Regions from separate parts of the Planococcus sp. TJ-302 genome, predicted to be linked through region 1. Evidence: riboswitches for the same ligand, from Rfam matches in the RefSeq annotation. Region 1 holds a riboswitch; the other holds the start of a gene.
The links. A riboswitch is a leader RNA that binds a small molecule or an ion and turns the genes downstream of it on or off. The one in region 1 is predicted to bind S-adenosylmethionine.
Positions count from the first base shown of each region.

Region 2: it holds a riboswitch for S-adenosylmethionine, as region 1 does, so the genes downstream of both, AC4EHB_RS08115 (methionine ABC transporter ATP-binding protein) here and AC4EHB_RS06335 (methionine biosynthesis PLP-dependent protein) in region 1, are expected to answer to the same signal.

Region 1 covers NZ_JBZDOI010000001.1:1,238,205-1,249,155, reverse strand. Annotated here, with positions in the region: gene ystJ (NADP-dependent malic enzyme) at 1-424, shown strand, start outside; gene metC (cystathionine beta-lyase) at 474-1,646, opposite strand; gene AC4EHB_RS06335 (methionine biosynthesis PLP-dependent protein) at 1,643-2,764, opposite strand; SAM riboswitch class I at 2,842-2,945, opposite strand; gene AC4EHB_RS06330 (LLM class flavin-dependent oxidoreductase) at 3,337-4,344, shown strand; gene AC4EHB_RS06325 (hypothetical protein) at 4,437-4,607, opposite strand; gene AC4EHB_RS06320 (hypothetical protein) at 4,766-5,629, opposite strand; gene AC4EHB_RS06315 (amino acid ABC transporter ATP-binding protein) at 5,754-6,476, opposite strand; gene AC4EHB_RS06310 (amino acid ABC transporter permease) at 6,469-7,128, opposite strand; gene AC4EHB_RS06305 (transporter substrate-binding domain-containing protein) at 7,228-8,010, opposite strand; gene pcp (pyroglutamyl-peptidase I) at 8,171-8,779, shown strand; gene AC4EHB_RS06295 (VOC family protein) at 8,824-9,198, opposite strand; gene AC4EHB_RS06290 (HAD family hydrolase) at 9,217-9,876, opposite strand; gene AC4EHB_RS06285 (hypothetical protein) at 10,007-10,279, shown strand; gene yhfH (protein YhfH) at 10,494-10,622, opposite strand; gene aceB (malate synthase A) at 10,642-10,951, opposite strand, start outside.
Region 2 covers NZ_JBZDOI010000001.1:1,658,896-1,669,846, forward strand. Annotated here, with positions in the region: gene AC4EHB_RS08095 (hypothetical protein) at 1-106, opposite strand, end outside; gene metX (homoserine O-acetyltransferase MetX) at 250-1,263, opposite strand; gene AC4EHB_RS08105 (O-acetylhomoserine aminocarboxypropyltransferase/cysteine synthase family protein) at 1,276-2,565, opposite strand; SAM riboswitch class I at 2,670-2,785, opposite strand; gene AC4EHB_RS08110 (glycerol-3-phosphate acyltransferase) at 2,919-3,560, shown strand; SAM riboswitch class I at 3,665-3,778, shown strand; gene AC4EHB_RS08115 (methionine ABC transporter ATP-binding protein) at 3,919-4,950, shown strand; gene AC4EHB_RS08120 (methionine ABC transporter permease) at 4,940-5,590, shown strand; gene AC4EHB_RS08125 (MetQ/NlpA family ABC transporter substrate-binding protein) at 5,631-6,467, shown strand; gene AC4EHB_RS08130 (M20 family metallopeptidase) at 6,487-7,686, shown strand; gene pepT (peptidase T) at 7,868-9,085, shown strand; gene AC4EHB_RS08140 (acyltransferase) at 9,277-10,374, opposite strand; gene AC4EHB_RS08145 (STAS domain-containing protein) at 10,607-10,951, opposite strand, start outside.

The DNA of each region.
Region 1 (10,951 bases):
AATGGTGGCATCGATGAATGCAGAACCCATCATCTTTGCGATGGCGAACCCGAACCCGGAGATTTTGCCGCACGCGGCAAAACGCGCAGGGGCCCGCATTGTGGGCACGGGACGTTCCGACTTTCCGAACCAGGTCAATAACGTCCTGGCGTTCCCAGGCATCTTCCGCGGGGCACTGGACGTCCGTGCTACTGAAATCAATGATGCGATGAAAATTGCGGCAGTAGAAGCGATTGCCGGGCTGCTGGAATTGCACGAACTCCACGATGAATACGTCATTCCAGCGCCATTCGACTTGCGCGTTGCACCGGCAGTAGCAGCCGCAGTGGCGCAAGCTGCGATTGATACGGGTGTGGCTAAGCGGCCGATTGGTACAAATGCCTCTGCTGCACAGGAAGCTCTTTCAGGAAAAACGATATATTAAAAGAAAGCCGCCCATTCAGCAAGTTGAATGGGCGGTTTTGTTCTGGAATTTATTTCACCAGTTCGGGAGTTTGTATTGCGCGGCGGACTTTTTGCAGCGCTTGTTCAAGGTCTTCCAGCAAATCGTCGCGGTTTTCGAGGCCGACAGATAAACGCAGAACACCGTCTGTGATGCCGCGCTTCTCGCGGTATTCTTTCGGCATAGATGCATGGGACATTGTCGCCGGGTAAGAAAGAATCGTTTCGACTGCTCCCAAACTTACCGCAAATACCGGAATTTTGAGGCTCTCCACAAAAATCCGGGCAGCATCTTTGTCTCTCAGGCGCAGCGATACAACAGCTCCCGCGTCGCGTGCTTGGCGCTCATGGATCGGATTGCCCGGATGGAATGTGAAGCCCGGATAATAGACTTCTTCCACGGCGGGATGGCTATGCAAATATTGCGCAATGACACGGGCAGAAGCGGATGATTGCTTCAACCGTGCGCCCAGAGTTTTGATGCCTTGGATCAAGGTATAGGAATCATGCGCCCCCAAGACCGAACCGAACGTATTTTGAATAAAGCCGAGACGATCCGCCAATTCCGGATCTTTGACGACTGCGAGCCCCGCGATGATATCGCTGTGGCCGGATAGGAATTTCGTCGCGCTGTGCAAGACGACATCTGCGCCCAAAGCAAGCGGGTTCTGGTACAAAGGCGTCATGAATGTATTGTCGACAAATGTTAAACAGCCATTGGCTTTTGCGAGCTTGGCGGCTATTTCGATGTCGGTGATATTCATGACCGGATTGGATGGTGTTTCTATATAAACGACTTTCGTATTGGACTGGATAGCTGCGGCCATTTCGCTGAGGTCGGTCATGTCGACAAAACTAAAGGAAATTCCGAATTTGGTAAGCACTTCCGTGACAAAGCGGTAAGTGCCCCCGTAGACATCTTCCGATACAAGGACGTGGTCGCCAGCCGACAGCAGCATGAACGCGGAAGAAATGGCAGCCATGCCGGAAGCGAAAGCGAATCCGCGTGTGCCGCCTTCGAGTTTGGCAATGGTTTCTTCCAGCTTTAAACGTGTGGGATTGCCGGAGCGGCTGTAATCGAACGGTCCGAATTCGTCAAAGCTGGCCTGATGGTATGTGGAAGACAAGTGAATCGGGACATTGACCGCCCCGGTTTCTTTGTCGACTCCGGCTGCGTGGATGAATTGGGTTTCCAAATGTGTCATAGGCGAAGGACCTCCTTGTCCAGTTTTGCGAATGCTTGGGTAAGATCGGCTGTCAGGTCTTCAATGTCTTCGATGCCGACGGAAAAGCGGAGCAGGCAATCGCAAATTCCGCGGCGCGTCCGCTCTTCATAAGGGATATCGGCGTGCGTCTGGGTGGCGGGATAGGTGATGAAACTTTCCACGCCGCCGAGGCTTTCAGCGAACGTGATCAGTTCCAAATTTTCCAGAAACGGACCGACCAATGATGCGTCTTGCAAGCGGAATGACAACATGCCTCCTTTTCCGGGATAAAGGACATCTGTGACCGCAGGGTGATGTGTCAGAAACTCAGCAGCTTCGCACGCATTTTTTTCGTGCTGTTTCATGCGAAGCGGCAGCGTCTTCAAGCCGCGGATCAACAACCAGGAATCGAACGGCGATAACACTGCGCCAGCTGAATTGTGAAGCACGCCCAGTTTCTCGCAAAGCGCCTGGCCTTTGGCAGCAACCAAGCCGCCGAGCACGTCATTATGGCCGCCGATATACTTTGTCGCGCTGTGCACGACGATGTCTGCGCCTAATGTTATAGGCTGTTGAAGATAAGGCGTTAAAAAGGTGTTGTCGGCAATGAGCAGCAAACCATGTTTTTTCGCCAGTTTTCCGTAGGCGCCCAGGTCGATTTCCTGCATCAATGGATTGGTTGGCGTCTCGATGAATAACGCTTTCGTTTTATCTGTGATCAAGCTTTCAGTGTGGCTGACATCATTGAAATCTGCGTAAACGGTGCGGATATTGTAAATCTCCGAATAATGCTGGAGCAGCCGGTAAGTGCCTCCGTAAATATCTTCCGGTACCAATACCTCGTCATCAGGCCTGAACAGCGACAGCACCAGTTGAATTGCCGCCATTCCGGAACTACAGGCAAATCCAGCATCCGCGCCTTCAAGAGCGGCGATGCCTTCTTCCAGTACGGAGCGAGTCGGGTTTTTGGTGCGCGTGTAATCATAGCCTGTCGACCTGCCAAGCCCCTCATGTTCATAAGCGGTCGACAAATAGATTGGGGTGCTGACCGCCCCTGTCGTTTTATCGGTTTTATTGCCTAATTGCACTAGTTGCGTTTCAATGCCGAATTTTGCCATGGGAATCATCCTTTCAAAATAAAAACAGGGGCTCGCTTCTTGAAAAAGAAGAAAGCCCCTGTTTTGGGAACCTAATCTTCTCATCTTCTAAGCCGAGGCTTATTGGAATTAGCACCGTAGCCATAAGGGCTGGTTGCTGAGACTTCACAGGGCCAAATCCCTCCGTCTCTCTAGATAAGAAATAAAATATGAAGTTTTAATGTGCGTGCAGGGTAAAGGTCCACCGATCAAACAGCGCCTTTAGATAAAGTTTACTTTAATACAGCAGGGCGAATTTTACAAGGGAAAGTTTAAATTTTTAAAAAATTATTTGTAGATCAGAAAGTTGAGATGGCTCTGTTTCTTTCCGGTTAATTTGAATTACGAAAAAGTTGAACGAACTGTCGTTTCATCTTGAATGGACATCGGAAAAGTCTATCTTGACTAGGTAAGAAGGGATGCGTTCAAGAAAACCAAGCGCCTTGAAAACATTATCGGGAACAGCAATTGACTGGTTTTTCTGGGTGCTGAGCAGGAACCGTGTAGAAAAAAGAAAATACCGCTACACTTGTAAAAGTGAGGAGTGATGAATGATGACTAGTAAAAAATTCGAAAACATACCATTGGCTGTACTGGACTTGGCGCCGGTCAACGCAGACAGCGATGCGGCTCAATCATTCAAGAACAGCGTCGAATTGGCGCAGCATGTAGAGAAATTAGGTTTTAACCGGCTTTGGCTTGCTGAGCACCATAATATGCCGGGCATCGGCAGTTCTGCGACATCAGTTTTAATCGGCCACATTGCCGGGCAAACAAAGCGGATCCGTGTAGGTTCAGGAGGCGTCATGCTGCCGAACCATGCGCCGCTCGTTATCGCAGAGCAATTCGGTACGCTTGAATCGCTGTACCCCGGCCGCATTGACCTTGGTTTAGGGCGCGCGCCCGGGAGCGACCAGGCGACAGCTTATGCGCTGCGCCGAACGTTGCACAGCAGCGGGGATGAGTTTCCACAGCAAGTAGAAGAACTGCAAAACTATTTTTCCGAAAATCCAAAAGGCAGCGTCCGCGCTTTTCCTGGAACCGGTCTGGATGTGCCGCTTTGGCTGCTTGGTTCAAGCGGCTTCAGTGCTAGGCTTGCGGCGATTAAAGGCTTGCCATTTTCATTTGCCAGCCATTTTGCGCCGGACTACACGATGCAGGCTTTGCAGCTCTACCACCAGAACTTTAAACCTTCCGCCGCATTGAAAGAGCCGTATGCCATGGTCGGCGTCAATGTCATTGCAGCGGATACACAGGAGAGGGCGGAATGGCTTGCAACATCCGGCCAGCAGCAGATGTTTGCGCTGATGCGAGGTATGCCGACCCATTTCCAGCCGCCGATCGATGATCTCGAAAAGGTTTGGTCGGACCGTGAAATTGCCATTTTCAAAGAAAAACTGGCTTCAGAATCGATGATTGTCGGCACACCGGATGTGGTCCGCGAAAAGCTGCGGAACTTTATCAATAAAACCCGGGCGAACGAAGTCATTGTCAATTCCCAGATTTTTCATCTTGAAGACCGCCTGCGTTCTTACAGCCTTCTTGGCGATATGATGGAATAAATACCATGTCTCTGCTAAAGCAATTGCTTTGGCGGGGATTTTTTTGTGCAATAAAAAGCACCGCCAGGATTTGGCGGTGCAAGGAGTGGAAGCTATTGGAGCCGTTTAGCTTGCTGCGCTTCAATTTTGATTTCCTGGGGTGCATCGTCATCTTTCGAGTTGGCATAATCTGGTGCGCCTTCGCCAATCATGTTTTGGGCAGCATTATAATCTTCTTCGATTTCGCGCGGTGTTTCCTGCGGATCGATTCTGATTTTGGCCATTGGAAAGACCTCCTTTCCGCTGATGTTTGATTAAAGCCAGTGAAGGAAGGCGGACGTCTATATGCTTTATTATACTGACTATTCCGTCATTAATAAAGTTTCAATGCTTTTTATTGAAAACAAAACCCGCCAGAGCTTGTGGCTCGAGCGGGTTTTGGTTATTGCTGTTCGGTTGCTTCGGCATTCAACAGGATGCTTTCGAAATAGACAGCTGGAGAATCTTTTTGCCATTCCTCTGCTATTGCTTCAGCGGTATTAGAAGATGCGCTATAAGCCATTTCTGTGCGTAGATCATCAGTCAGGGGAATCTTCACCATTGGCCCTTCCGGTGTCAGCCAATTCAACCGTTCGCGTGGATTTTGAGCCGTGTGCGAGATCCATGCTCCCTCGTCTTGGGGAGTGCTGAAGAAGGGTTCCGGCGACATCATAAACCAGCTGTCAGCTTGATGCTTCGGCGGAAGCCAAAAGTTTTTCAGAAGTTTGCCTTCTTCGATTGTCAATTCCGTTATTTCATGGCGCAATTCGTTGACTGGATCGCCATTTCCAAGCGCCAGATTCCGTGAAACGTAAATATTGCCTTGCAGGATTTCAGCAGAATCCATCGCGATGATGCCGTATGGATTAGTAGTCGGGTCGTTGCCGTATTCCGGATCTGTTGTGCGCATGCCGGGTTCGGGGTTCCAAGAACGCACGTCTGCGTCTCCGATGCCTGCTGTATTCATAGAGACGACGAACGGCAGCCAGCTTGTGTTTTCAAGATGTTCGAAAACAATTGTGGTGCCATTGTCTAATTGTCGCTCCGTTAACGTATAGCTGCCGAGCGGCAAGCTGAATAGCGTAATGTTCCGCTTGCCGTCTGCGTCCGGTTCTGCCAGCGTAAAGAAAGCTGGTTTTTCGATCTCCAACTTTATATCATCTTGTGAATAGATTTCTGTTGTATTGGTCATGAACATCATTCCAGTGAACATGATGAGCACCATAAAAAATGCGACTGCAAATAAAACAATGATTTTCCTTAACATTCGGGGGACACCTCAATTTTTTTCTTCACCGTTGATTATATCATGGCCGCGCGGGGAGCTGAGGCGGGAAATAGGGGATGGATATGAACAAATCGACAAAAAAAGATGCCCCAAGAGGCATCTTTCATAATACTTTCTCCAGGAAATCCCGGGCTCGTTCGGTTTTCGGGGATGCAAAGAATTCCCGCGGCTCTCCTTCTTCGACAAGGACGCCGTGATCCAGGAACAGCACGCGGTCTGCGACTTCCCGTGCAAAGCCCATTTCATGCGTCACAACAGCCATCGTCATACCGGATTTCGCCAAATCTTTCATAACATCCAACACTTCTTTGACCATTTCAGGATCAAGTGCGGATGTCGGTTCATCAAAAAGCATCAATTCAGGTTCCATCGCCAACGCCCGGGCGATTGCCACACGCTGTTTCTGGCCGCCGGACAAGCTGCTCGGATAAGCTTTCTCTTTTTCTGACAGGCCGACGCGCAGCAATAACGCACGCGCTTTTTCTTCAGCCAGCGCTTTATTCTCGCCTTTCACTTTCATCGGAGCGTATGTCAGGTTTTCAAGAACCGTCAAATGCGGGAACAAGTGGAAATGCTGGAACACCATGCCGATTTGCTGGCGGATTTTCTGTACATCCTTTTTCGGTCCTGTCAGGTCCTGCCCATTAATGATCACTTTTCCGGCTGTCGGAATCTCCAGCATGTTCAAGCAGCGCAGAAACGTCGATTTTCCTGAGCCGGAAGGGCCGATGATGGAAACTACTTCGCCTTTTTTTATTTCAGCAGTAATGTCTGTCAGTACTTCGTTGGATCCAAATTTCTTGTACAAATGCTCCACTTTAATCACTTTGCTTCAGCCTCCGTTCAAACATTCTGCCAAGTACAGTCAATCCCATAACCAGGCACCAGTAAATCAAGCCGACGAACAGCAGCGGTTCAAAGTTGCGGAATAAATCAGAGCCGACCACTTGCGCGCGGCGCATCAAATCGAGATAGCCGATCGTTGAAACGATTGCAGATTCTTTCGTCAATGTGATAAATTCGTTCATCAACGCCGGCAGGATATTTTTCAGCGCCTGCGGCAAGATGATATCTTTCATCATGGCACGGTAGGGAATGCCGAGAGCTTGAGCAGCTTCCATTTGCCCTTTGTCGACCGCTTGGATACCGGCGCGGATAATTTCAGAAATATAAGCGGATGAGTTCAAGCCAAATGCCAAAATCGCGGACAAGAAAGGCGAGATGTCATAGCCGGTCAGCTGCGGAATCGAATAATAGATGATCATCAATTGCAGGATCAGGGGCGTGCCGCGGAATATCGATGTATACGCGTCAGCGAACCAGCGCAGCGGTTTGATCGAGCCGATTTTGAACAATGCCAAAATCGTTCCCAGAATCGAACCGAGGATGATTGCGACAATCACGAATTTTAATGTGACCCAAATCCCTTCCAGGATAAAGGGGATATAAGGAACCATTTGTGAAAAGTCCAAATTCATAAGTTACAACTCTTTTCTTTTGAAGATTCATCCCGGCAATGGGGATGTTCTAATAAATAGTGAGCGGCGGACAAAGCCCGCCGCTCAATGGAATGTCTTTTATTCTTCAATCTTCCACTTTTTCTTCAATTCTTCCAATTCGCCGCTTTCTTCCAGATCAGCGAGGACAGCATTGACTTCTTCCACCAATTCACTGCCCTTAGGGAATGCGACAGCCATACCTGGTGAAGAAGTTGTCGGATCATCAAAGGCGCCTAAGTCCTGCGCTTCGATATAGCCTTTTGCTACTTCTTTGTCCATGTAAGCTGCATCGATGCGGCCAGAAAGGATTTCCTGGATCAATGCGCCGGAATCATCCAACGCTTTTAATTCAAAGTTTATGCCTTCTTCTTTGATAATGGCCTTAGCGCCTTCTTCCTGGATTGTACCAAGCTGGACACCAACTTTTTTGCCTTCGAGGTCTTCAAGCGTTTTCACATCTGAGTCTTTCGGGGTTACGAACATTTCTCCTGAGAAATGGTATTCTGTCGAGAAATCGACGTTTTCTTTGCGTGCTTCAGTCGCTGACATGCCCGCAATTACCATATCGACACGATCGTTCTGCAATGCGCCGATCAAACCATCGAATTTCATGTCGGTGATTTTCAATTCATAGCCCATTTCCTCAGCAATGAGATTAGCCATATCGATGTCGAATCCGACGAATTCACCGGATGCATCACGCGATTCGAATGGCGGGAATTCTGCTGAAGTTCCCATTTCTAAGACTTTGTCTTCTTCAGAAGCGCCTGAACCACCGGATTCCGGAGTATCGCTTCCGCAAGCTCCAATAAGCAAAGCAGATGATGCAAATAAAACAGCTAATGTGTGTTTTTTAGTAATAGTCAATGTTTTTCCCCCTATATGAGTATATTTGGATAAATATTCATCTGTATGCATTTTAACAAAAATCATGGAATTTGCAAAGTTTTATTTTCATAGAGAGGGACAGGTTTAGGATTTTCGGATTCTGGCGTATAATGGCGGAGAATGGAGGGGGATTATGAAAAAACTATTACTTACAGGATTTGAACCGTTTTTGGCATTTACCGTCAATCCAACGATGCGGATTGTTGCAGAACTGGATGGAAAAGAAATCGGCGGCTTTACGATCATCAGCAAAGTGCTGCCGGTTGATTTTCATTTATCCGGCCAGCATTTGCTGTCGCATATCGAAGAGGTTGAGCCAGACGCGGTCATTTCACTTGGCCTTGCAGCAGGGCGCTATAAAATCACACCCGAACGCATCGCCATCAACGTCAAAGACGGCGAACCGGACAATGAAGGGCATCAGCCGGTGGATGAACCGATAAGAGAAAGCGGCAAGTCGGCATACCTCACCACTTTGCCGGCACGGCAGATGGTTGATCGGCTCAAAACTGAAGGACTGCCTGCGGATATTTCCAATACTGCTGGCGCTTATCTATGCAATAACGTCATGTACGAAGGCTTGCATTTCGCGGAAACGATGAAACCGAGCATGCATACGGGTTTTATTCACATCCCGGCTTCGCATGAACTTGGAATCGAACACGGTAAAATTCCAAGTTGGTCTCACGCGGACCTCGTCCGGGGCATAAAAATCTGCATCGAAGTGTTGGGAGAATATTAAAAAGCAGCCGTTTATGACAGACGGCTGCTTTTGCATTGGAGCTATTAACCTGCGATCGCTTCGTTCAGTTCAATCAGCGTGCCGGAAGGGTCTCTGAAATGGGCCACTTTGCTGCCCTGGCCGCCTTGGGCTGTCGGGGAAGTGATGAATTTCACGGAATGCTTTAGTTTTTCGTAAGCGGCTTCGGTATTTTCGACTTCGAAAATTACAGTCCCTAGTGTGTCTGGCGAAGAAGGAGAGTCGAAGCCAGGCGCCATGCGGCTCCGTTCGATAAGTTCCACCGTACAATGATTGAATTGCAAATCAGCTTCAGCGGAATTTTCATCGCCTGTTTTCACATCGAATCCCAGGACGTCCCGATAAAAAGCGAAGCATTCTTTATAATTATCCACCAATAGGCGGGTGTGAGTCGGTTCCATTGAATTTCCTCCTGCAGATTAAATGATTTCCCAGTGGCGCTGCTCTGCAACTGCCCGCAAACGTGGTTCCGGCCGCACTGCGACAGGATTGCCCACAAGCTCGAGCACAGGCAAATCAGAATGGCTGTCTCCGTAAGCGGAGCTGTTTGCCCAATCCACGTCTTCTCCTGCAAGCGCTTGTATGATTTTCTCCGTTTTCAATGGGCCTTGGACATGCGAAATCTTGGCGCGGAGATCAAGGATATTTTGCGCATATGGGATTTCCGTACCAATGATTGTGCGGATCGGCAGATTTTCCGTCACGGCGTGCAATAGCGGAGTGAAAGCACCCGATACGAGCATGATGTAATCATCATTCTGAACATGGCGCTTCAGCCGTTCGACAACTTCTGGATTGAAATCGCCGTGCATTCTGTCGGCGATTTCGCGGAAATAGGCTTCCAGTTCACTTTGCGTAAAGCTTTCGAGTGCCGCTAAATAAGCCTGAACAGAACTTTCCCGCATCTTTTTAACCGATACGAGCTTCAGTTTCGAGCCGATATAAGGCGGCATGATCGCGCGGTAGAATTGGCGGTAGCGCTTGCTGTGGACAGGGTGGTTCTTCAAATGCTCCATCATCAGCCCAAAAGTTTCTTTGGAATATAAGGTCCCATCAAAATCGAATATCGCAACGCGCATAGCATTCACTCCGGTTCATAAATTTTTTCCTTCACCCATCATAACGGAAAGGCGGGGCTGAGGCTATGGCAGGTTTATCCAACTTGTTTCCGTGGGTATAGGAAGAGAAATTGTGCGGGAGGTTGTAACCATGGGTATACAGCGCATTACAGTAGGATACGTGGAGCTGACGGAACCGGAATCGGAACAGCTTTTCAACAAAGTAAAAAAGGACAAAGGCATCGACAGCTACGATGGGTTGCAAAGTTTGATGGAGGATTTCGATTCCCGCGTCATTGAACCTGCAGCGGTTGTCGCGGACGATGTGGCAGGGAAAAGCGGCCAGGGGACGCGCTTTATCGAAGTGTTCAACACAGTAGAGGATGATACCGTTTACCGGATCAAATCTTCTGATCAAAGCTAATAGCGAAAGGCATTCCAGTGAGAGCTGGAATGCCTTTTTACTTGGAAAATTTAATATTTTATTCCTATGCGGAACAAAATACTGTCCCATCACTCGCGAATACGGTCCGTCAGCATCAAAATACAGTCCTAACACCGACAAATACTGTCCCAGCAACGCCAAATACTTTCCACAAGCAAAAAGAGACGCCCCCGTAAGGACGTCCCAGTAAACACTATTCGTCTTTATTCGCGCTGCAGCGTTCGCATTCGTAGTTGATCGATTCGCGCTGCTCTTTGATTTCACAACCGCATTCCTGGCATTCTTTTTTAGGGCGCATTCCGTAAGTTTGCATGTTTTTCATAATGATCTCCTCCAATAGGTTAGTTTAGTAGTTGATACCCTGGCAGTGTCAAAAACTCGGCAAAATCACTTTGCAATGTGAGTTGAGTAAACAACTCGCGTGCTTCTTCGTAATGTCCGGACTGGTATTTCTCAGCACCAACCGCTTCCCGTATTTTTTCGTTTTCCTGTTCCGTGATTTCATGGAATAAAGTCACGGTGATTTTTTGGCCATCATCCAGAACACCTTTCGGATGGCGGATCCATTGCCAGACTTGGGAGCGTGAGATTTCGGCTGTTGCCGCATCTTCCATCAAATGATTGATGGGAGCGGCGCCGTTGCCAGACAGC
Region 2 (10,951 bases), 420 kb from region 1:
GTTTGCCGTTTACCATCCAATAAATGGGATTTACAAATACACCTTCTGTCCATTTTTTATGCTTCTTTACTTTTTTCAAGAGCAGTTTTGTTGTTTGTTCATCCATAATACATTCCTCATCCTCTACACCTTACTGTAAACATATTCCTTATTAAACATTTTAACCTATTTTTGAGAAATAAGTTTTGTATTGTCGAGATCTTTCCGGTAGTTTTTCAGAGCATTTTAGGCAAATAAAAAAAGCTTATGCTATTGCATAAGCTGAGGAATTGTCAAGCTGTTCAATTTTCGGGAAATGTGGCTGCCCCATTTTTCGAACTCGACCAGAAAACCGTCGTGCCCGAATTGGGTATCGATGATTTCCCATGAAGCATTGGGTTGGCTGGCTAGCCAAGGAATCATCCCTTCGCTCGGATACAGCAAATCGTGTGTGTAGGAAAGAGAGAGGATCTCCACTTCCATCCGGGATTCTGAAACATCATGAGTGTTCATAGCGTGGAGCAAAACTACATAGCTATTGGCGTCAAAGCGCTTCGCCAATTTCTGCCCCTGATAAGCCAAATAAGATTCTACTTGAAAAGTTCCTTTGCCTCCGGCACGCCTGAATCGCTCGTTAAACATCCCACCGCTCCGATATGTCACCATCCCTGCTATGCGGGCTATCTCAAAACCTTTCAAATCAGCGGAGTCCTCGTAGTTTCCGCCATTGAATTTCGGATCGTTCACGATCGATTGAATGCCGATAAAATTGAATGCGACGCCAAAATCGCTGTAAGCCGGCGTTACGGCAAGCGGGAAAATCGCTTTGACGAATTCCGGGTAACTGCGTCCCCATTCCAAGGTTTTCATACCACCTAGAGATCCGCCAATTACGGCGGCAAGACCGGTAATATCCAATTCACGTAAAGCAGCGTATTCCGCATTCACCATGTCCCGGATTGTGATGGCTGGGAATGCTGCCTTGTAAGGCGTTCCGGTATGTGGATTGATGGACAAAGGGCCAGTAGTGCCGCTGCATCCGCCCAGCACATTGAAAGTGATGACTTGGAATTTATCCGTATCTACGGCTTTCCCTGGCCCTGCCAGGCCTGCCCACCAGCCTGGGTTTTCCGCAGTGCCGACAGCCCATTGATCACCTGTCAAGGCATGGCATATAAGGACCACTGGGGCGCCTTTTTTCCCGCAGCGTTCATAGGCAAGTTCGACATTCGCAAGGATTCCCCCCGACTCCAGGGCCAAAGATCCGATAGATACGCTAGCCATTCCGCATTCCTCCTAAACGTTTTCTAAAACTGCAGCTTGTATGGCCTGCTCAAGGTCTGCAATCAAATCTTCCGGATTCTCAAGGCCGACCGACAAGCGGATCAATTCTTCCGTGACGCCCGATGACTCAAGTTCCTCTTTAGACAATTGCTGATGCGTTGTCGACGCCGGATGGATGATCAACGATTTGGCATCGCCGACGTTGGCGACATGCGACCACAATCCAACGCTATCAATCAATTTACGTCCAGCTTCACGTCCACCTTTAACACCGAAGTTGACGATCGATCCATATCCATCCTTCAAGTATTTCTGCGCCAATCCATGTGATGGATGATTTTCAAATCCGATATAATTGACCCATTCCACTTGTGGATGGTCTCTCAAATATTCCGCTATGGCCTGTGCGTTGCTGTTATGGCGCGGAATCCGCAGATGCAGCGTCTCCAAGCCCTGTAAAAATGCATGCGCGCTCTCCGCACTCAAAGACGGGCCAAAATCACGCAGCAGCTGAACGCGCAATTTCGTTGCAAAGGAAGCTCCTTCTGCGTCGATTCCGTAACGTATGCCGTGGTAGCTTTCATCGGGTTCGGTATAGCTTGGGAATTTCGGGTTGTTCCAATTGAATTTCCCGCCATCGACAACTACGCCTCCGATTGTTGTACCATGGCCGCCAATCCATTTTGTTGCGGAGTGGATGACCACATCGGCTCCGAATTCGATCGGGTTGCTGCCGTAAGGCGATGCAAACGTATTGTCAATCAATAACGGAATATCATTGTCATGTGCAATGTTGGCCACTTTTTCGACATCGAAAACATTCAGGCTCGGATTGCCGATAATTTCGCCAAACAGTGCTTTTGTTTTATCGGTGATGGCTCCACGGAAATTTTCCGGATCCTTGCCGTCGACGAACTTAACCGTAATACCGTATCTCGGCAATGTATTTGCAAAGAGGCTGTAAGTACCGCCGTACAAGTTGCTGTCCGCGACGATCTCATCGCCCGCTTCTGCTACATTCAGAATGGAGAAAGCGATAGCCGCCATCCCAGATGCCAGCGCCACAGCTGCAGTGCCGCCTTCGAGAAGCGCTACTCGCTGTTCAAATACATCCACCGTCGGATTCATAATGCGTGAATAGATATTGCCGGCTTCTTTCAAGCCGAATAAATTCTGGGCATGCTCCGTATTCTTAAACACATAAGAAGTCGTTTTATAAATTGGCACCCCTCTTGAGCCTGTTACGGGATCAGGCTGCTGTCCACCATGCAATAAAAGCGTTTCCGGTTTAAAATTTGTCATTTCGTATTCCTCCTAAGGTTTTATGGATGGAAACCAAGGTTGAGGAGGGAACAGAAAAAGCCCTCTTCGATTAAGAAGAGGGCCGCCAAATACGGGTATACCTCCTCTCATCTGCCAGATCCCGTCGTACCGGATCTGTAGGATTTAGCACCTTTCCAAGCTGCGCTTGTTGGTTGCTGGGCATCACAGGGCCTATTCCCTCCGCCTCTCTTGATAAGAGTATTCAGATTTAGTTTTCCATCTTGTTGTGAAGTATAAAAAGAAAGGCCAGCAATGTCAAGAATAAAATTCAAATAATTTCGAAACCTTCCAGCATCGGTTGCGTTAAAATGAAGGGAAGGAGGAGAATACAGATGTTATTTTGGACAATTTCCGCACTCATATCAGGTTATATTATCGGTTCTTTGCATGGCTCGCTCATCCCTCAGCTGTTAACGGGCGTCAACATCAATAAAGAAGGCCTTAAAAACTCCGGAGCGTCGAACGCCGCAATTGTGCTTGGCTGGAAATTCGGCGCACTCGTCGCCGCCTTCGACATTATTAAAGGATTTGCTGCAGTGGCCGGATTTCGGCTGCTGCTCGACGCATCGGCGCTTTCGGATGGAACAGCCTGGACCTTGCTGTTCACCGTTGGCGCGGGCGTCGTTTGTGGCCACAACTTTCCCGTCTATATGAAGTTCAACGGCGGCAAAGGAACAGCACCGCTTATTGGCGTCATGCTGGCACTGGATTGGAAATTTGGAATTGCCGCTCTCCTATTATTGGTTGCCGTTTCACTCGCCACCGACTATCTCATCGCTGGCGTGCTGGTCCTTTACCTCATGCTTTTAGCTATCGCGATTTTTCCAGCTGAAGGATTTTGGCCACCAGCCTTTGCAATTCTGCTGTTTGCAATGGCTATCTGGAAGCATCTTGAAAATATTGCGCGCGTTCGGGAAGGCACCGAAAAAAAGGTTTCTGAAGTGCTGCGCAAAAAATCCGCCGGTTCTGCTTAACATAAGCTGGCAGAAATAAGTCCAAAAATTTTTTTGGAGTTTTAGTTGACTTTTACAACAGTCCCCTTTAAAGTAAGCATTACAAATCGAATACGTACATCACTTTCTTATCCAGAGAAACCGAGGGACAGGCCCTATGACGTTTCGGCAGCGGATTCGCTTCATGCGAAAACTGTGCTAATTCCTGCAAATGCATCCGTGCATTTGGAAGATGAGAACGAGATGGTTTCATGCCGAAGCCCTCTTTTTTTCTTATGGATTAAGAAAAAAGAGGGCTTTTTATCGTTCACTTTTGGAAAGATTGATCTGTACCGAAGAGATTTGCATAGATACACTCAGCTTGAGGAGGCGCTTTTACATGATTCAATTCGAGGAGGTCACAAAAACCTACCAATCCGGAAAACAGGAAATCCACGCTTTGAATGGCATTGATTTGACGATTGAGACCGGAGAAATATACGGAGTCATCGGCTTCAGCGGCGCCGGGAAAAGTTCACTGATCCGCACAGTCAATCTATTGGAACGCCCGACTACCGGGCGAGTGCTGATTCACGGAAAAGATATCCTGGCCTTGTCAGGCAGTGAAATCCGTAAAACGCGAAAAGACATCGGTATGATTTTCCAGCATTTCAATCTGCTGAATTCCAAAACGGTCTACCATAACGTCGCTATGCCACTGCTGCTGGCCAACACACCGAAAGATAAAATTAAGGAACAAGTCAAAAACTTGCTGGAGTTCGTCGGCTTGGCTGACCAAGCGGAGAAGTATCCGGATCAATTATCGGGTGGCCAGAAACAGCGCATCGGAATCGCCCGGGCGCTTGCCACTAATCCTTCCGTGCTGTTATGCGACGAAGCGACTTCCGCTCTGGACCCGCAGACCACGCAATCTATTCTTGAACTGCTGCGCCGCATCAACCAGGAATACAACATCACGATTTTGCTCATCACACATGAAATGGGCGTCATCCGTGAAATCTGCGACAAAGTCGCCGTCCTGGAAGCCGGCAAAATCATCGAAAAAGGAACAGTATTTGATGTCTTCACCAATCCGCAGCAACCGACCACCCAGCGCTTCGTGCGCTCGGTCATGAATGATGAGCTGCCGCCGTCGTTACTGGCACAGCTGGCGGATGCGGCACGAAGCCATTCCATTTACCGCATTCAATTCACCGGCTCGTCAGTCGGACAGCCGCTGATGTCCCGCATTTCACGTGATTTCAATTTAGATTTGAATGTTTTATTCGGCAACATTACTGAATTGCAAGGCGAGCCGTATGGCAATCTGATTGTTGAATTTACCGGCCCTGCTGCAGAGATACAAAAAGCGCTCGCGACAATCCGCAGCGGCAGCGTCAAGGTTGAGGAGGTGAAGCATTATGCTAATTGATAACGAACAAATTTTGGAAGCACTGTGGGAGACCGTTTATATGACCAGTGCATCATTCTTCTTCTCCCTGTTAATCGGCTTCCCGCTCGGCATATTGCTAGTCGTCACCCGTAAAGACCATTTGCTGGCCAATGAACCCGTATCAAAAGTACTGAACATCGTCATCAATATTTTCCGTTCTGTGCCGTTCATCATCTTAATGGTCGCCATCATCCCGCTAACGAGGCTGATTGTCGGCACGTCGATCGGTACGGCGGCAGCGATTGTCCCGCTGGTCTTTTACGCCGGCCCATATATCGCCCGTTTGATTGAGAACTCGCTGCTCGAAGTTGATAAAGGCGTCATTGAAGCCGCGCAAGCCATGGGTGCCTCTCCTGCCCAGATTATTTTCCGCTTTTTGATACCGGAAGCATTGAGTTCACTGGTGCTCGCCCTGACAATTGCTATTGTCGGCTTGATTGGCGCTTCTGCCATGGCAGGCGCCATCGGAGGCGGCGGACTCGGAGATCTCGCCATCACTTACGGCTACCAGCGTTTCGACACAATGGTCATGGTCATCACAGTAGCGATTCTAGTCGTCCTGGTGCAAAGCGTCCAATCCGCTGGCAACCTATTATCGAAGCAAGTCAGAAGAAGATAAAAACGAACGACAACTTAAACCATTATTGGAGGAAACCCACATGAAAAAAATTACAGCTTTTTTATTGATAACGATACTCGCATTGCTGCTGGCAGCTTGCGGCAACGACGAAGAAGGCGCTGACGGCAGCAGAAAAGTCACACTAGGCATCAGCGGCTCTGACACGACGATTTGGGACCACATTGCTGAAAAAGCCGAAGCAGAAGGAATCGAACTTGAAATCGTCACGTTCTCTGATTACGTTGCACCGAACATTGCCTTAGCAGAAGGTGAACTTGATTTGAACGCATTCCAAACGATTTCTTATTTCGATGAATTTGTCGCAGAACATAAACTGGATATCGTTCCGATCGGCTCGACTGTCATTGCGCCAATGGGCCTTTACTCTGAAAAACACAAGTCGATCGAAGAACTGCCTGAAGGTTCACAAATCGCCGTACCGAACGAAGCGACGAACATGGGCCGCGCCTTGCTGCTCCTTGAAGAAGCAGGCTTGATCGAACTTGCGGATGATGCCGGTTTGACAGGAACAGCTGATGACATTACGGATAACCCGAAAAAACTTGAAATTGTACCGATGATTTCTGGCCAAACACCACGTGCAATGGGTGACGTTGCCGCTTCAATCATCAATAACGGCATTGCAGTTGATGCCGGCTTGAACCCTACTGAAGACCCGATTGCCCGTGAAAGTGAAACAGCAACACCATACATCAACTTGATTGCAGCGAGTGAAGAAAATGCAGAAGATCCGGATTTCCTGAAAATCGTTGAACTTTACCAACAGGAAGACACGAAAGAATTCATCATCGAGCATACAAAAGGCGCTCAAATCCCGACATTCGTTTCTGTTGAAGAACTTGTCGATTATAAATAATTCTTGAGGAGGAATTCCAATGACCATTGCCAAAGAAACCGTCCAGGCTATTTCCCAGTCGATCGATTCCAAGCAGGCGGCGTACATCAGAGCCAGCCAAGCGATACATGCCAAACCTGAAATCGGAAACGAAGAGTTTTTCGCCAGCAAGACCTTAGTAGCCTTGCTTGAAAACGCCGGCTTCACCGTCGAAACTGGCGTTGCCGGCCACGAAACCGCCTTTTATGCGAGCTTCGGCGGTGATGTTCCCGGCCCAGCCATCGCTTTTCTTGCGGAGTACGATGCATTGCCCGGCCTTGGCCATGCGTGCGGCCATAATATTATCGGCACGACAAGCGTTGCCGCTGCAATTGCCTTGTCCGAGACACTCGCTTGGACTGGCGGCCGTATCGTAGTGCTTGGCACACCAGCTGAAGAAGGCGGACCCCACGGCAGCGCAAAAGGCAGCTTCGTGAAACACGGGCTGCTCGAAGGCATCGATGCCGCGCTGATGATCCATCCTTCGGGCAAAACGGCGCTGACCGGCAACTCGCTGGCAGTGGACCCATTGGAATTCCATTTCTACGGCAAACCGGCACACGCTGCCGGTTCTCCTGAAAAAGGCATTAACGCACTTGATGCCGTGCTGCAGCTTTTCAACAGCATCAACGCGTTGCGCCAGCAATTGCCGTCCGACGCACGCGTCCACGGTATCATTACTCACGGCGGCGATGCACCGAACATCATTCCGGAATACGCTGCTGCTCGATTTTACATTCGAGGCGATTCATGGAAAAAAACTGCGGATACCGCGGAGAAAATCCGCGCAATCGCTGAAGGCGCCGCACTTGCTACAGGAGCCAGTGTGAAAATCGTCCGCTTCCAAAACGAAGTCAAAGATCTTGTCCCTACTCCCCTATTGGATTCGATTGTGCGCGGCGAATTGGAAGCAGTAGGCGAACAAGTAGCGGAGTCGCGCAATTACGGACTCGGTTCCACGGATGCCGGCAACATCAGCCATGTCGTCCCGACTGCGCATCCTTATATCAAAATCGGTCCTGATGACCTTGTTGGACACACGCCGGAGTTCCGGGAAGCAGCAAAATCAGATTTGGGCAATGAAGCTTTGATCCGCGGTGCCAAAGCGCTGGCGAACACCGGATACCGGTTGTTGACTGACGCTCCTCTCTTAGCAGAAATCAAACAAGCGCATGCCCAGGCATTAACAGCAAAAAATTAATCGCATGAAATATAAGACAGCAGAGACGCTGTCTTTTTTTATTGTCTAGAAGCGTATTTTGCTCGTTATAGAGCGTATTTCGGCCGCAATAGAGCGTATTTCCAAATTCCCATACCGTATTCCCAAAATTCTCTCTTATCGTGCTAAAATTAAAGCATTACATATTTAGGGGGAACATTTGATGATTGAAACTTTGATCGAGCGCCTTGTGCGCTATGCAAAAATCGATACGCAATCCGATTTTGAAAACAACGAAACGCCGTCGACTTCCGGCCAATGGGATTTACTGCGTGAACTGGAAAATGAGATGAATCACATCGGACTTCTAGAAGTAGGCATGGACGATCATGGCTACCTTTTTGGTACATTGCCTGCAAATACCGATAAGCAGCTGCCAGTCCTCGGCTTCCTGGCGCATGTCGACACGGCAACTGATTTCACCGGCAAAAACGTCAATCCCCAGCGCATCGAAAATTACGATGGCAACGATATTCAGCTGAGCGGCACAGTCGCAATGACAGTCGCTGACTTCCCGGACCTGAAAAACTACGTTGGCCATACTTTGATTACAACTGACGGCACGACATTGCTAGGAGCTGACAATAAAGCGGGCGTCGCTGAAATCATGACAGCGATGGAATATTTGGTGCAGCATCCTGAACTAGAGCATGGAAAAATCCGTGTGGCGTTCACTCCGGACGAAGAAATCGGCCGTGGCCCGCATAAATTCGATGTCGCCCGCTTTGGAGCGGATTACGCGTACACGATGGACGGCGGACCGCTTGGTGAATTGCAGTATGAAAGCTTCAATGCAGCAAGTGGAAAATTAACCGTGCAAGGGAAAAGCGTCCATCCTGGATCTGCGAAAGACAAGATGGTCAACGCTCAGACAGTTGCGATCCTGTTCCAGGAAGAAATGCCAAAAAATGAAGTGCCTGAACGGACAGAAGGCTATGAAGGGTTTATCCACCTGAATAGTTTCAAGGGCGATGTTGAAAAAACGGTGCTTTCCTATATCATCCGCGATTTCGATAAAGAAAAGTTTGAAGCGAAGAAAGAACATATGAAAGCTGTCGCAGCGAAGCTACAAGAACAATTCGGTGCGGATGCAATCACGTTGGAGCTTGAAGACCAGTATTATAATATGCGCGAAAAAATCGAACCGTCGATGGAAATCGTTGATGCCGCAGAAGCAGCGATGAAGAAATTAGGCATCACGCCGAATATCGTTCCAGTACGCGGCGGCACGGATGGCTCGCAATTATCGTATATGGGATTGCCGACACCGAATGTTTTCACAGGCGGCGAAAACTACCACGGAAAATACGAATTCATTTCAGCCGAAAACATGGAAAAAGCAACACAAGTCATTATTGAAATCGTTCAATCGGCAAAATAAAAAAGCGCCCACGGGCGCTTAAAGCTTGTAGAATTAGGGTCGATTTCCACCCTAAGGCTGCAAGTTTTTTTTGTATAACAAAAGAAACTGATGCTTTTGAGGAGGTTACTCCATATCGTAAAAAAAATTAGTGACAGCCGATACAAAATGAAAACGGCTTTTAATTTTATGAAGTTATTACCCTCTAAACCTTAAATAAGGTTTCTCGTTAAAACTTCTTTTTTGCTTTCTTTAGCAGGTGCCTTATTAACTATAGAAGGAACTGTTAAAATGATATGTCCAAATGGCAATTTTTGAATCAATAAAATAATGCCAATCGTGATAAACATCACCACTGCAAACCAAATTGGAAATAGAGAAAGAGTCCATACATCTGAGGGTAGATTTCGTTGTAACATATGTATAACAAAGGGATGTATAAGATAGATTCCCATCGACATAGCTCCAAGTCTTGATGTTACGGAAAAGAGTAAAGGGTTTCGAGCAACTTTTTCAGAAATCGCCATTACAAACATAACGATAACAGGCAAATTAACGATATTAGTTATACGATTAGATCCAATGTAACCGCCCCACTCATATTCAACTGCTGCGAAGTAAAAAACTAATAATACTGCAATAAATAGTGGAACTCTCATTTTATAAGTCCATTCTTTTGCAATCTCCCAATGATATGCAAGAAATCCGCCAAAAATGAAAAAGAATAACCACTTTGGCAAAAACGCGCGTTGTTCAGTTATTAAGCCAAAAAACCCTTCAAACTGTCCAGCTGCCATATATTTCATGGAATAGATATGAACCAAAGCTGATATGGCTAATAAGCCAAACCAAGCACCTTTGCTTTTAATAAACTGCAGCAATGGAAAAATCAAATAAAATTGCAAAACAATTGAAATGAAATAAAGATGAGAATAGGTTTCTCCAAATGCCGCTTTAAAAATAAAGCGTTCAATTCCGCCATTAAAGGGATTCGCACCAAAAACCAGCCAGATATAAACTACATAAAATGCGGTCCAGAATATGAATGGGATGACGATTTTATTTAATCGTGATCTGAAAAATTTTTTAAAGAAAAATCCTCTTTTTTTCACCTGCAAAAATAATAAAAGCCCGCTTACTATAGCAAAAACAGGGGTCCCGAATCGACTTGATTGATTAATAAACAGGATTACGTCTTCCCAGCTTCCACTTTGAACATAATATAGCGCTGAGACATGAACAAGTACCACCATTAAACAACCTACTGCTCTCAGTACATGGATATCAAAAATTTGACCTTGCTGATTCATATATTTACACCCTTAACTATTTATTAGACCGAATTTATTATAAACGTTTCTTACAAGGGGATACAACTTATTTTAAAAATATCAATATAATATACTTGTGTTTTCATTTCTGAACTCGGAGGGCAAATCTTTTCTTATGTCTTCAAATTAAAAAGCGCCTGTGGGCGCTTTTTTTTTGTCTAGATGCGATTTAAAAGCCTTCCGGACTAGATAAACACTTAAGCTTTCGTCTTTATATAATACTTCTTCCGTTCTGCGCTAATGCATAATGGATGCCGTGCTGCAAAGTTTGGAAGCATTGGAATTTCGATAAATTCAAACCGGTTTCCGTAATAATCATGCCCATTTGAGGGGATATTCCGACCAGGATGGCTTGGCTGCCAATCAACGAGGCTGTAGTGCCCAATTTGTCGATCAAGCTTGCCGCCTGATACGTGAATTCTGCATTCAGCCCTGTCAAATCCAGTACAAGGTATTTCGCTTTATATCTTGGCAGGTTCTGCAATGTTTTCACGAGCAGTTCTTCTGCGCGTGCTTCGTCGTATGTTCCAAGCAGCGGCACGACGACAATGCCATC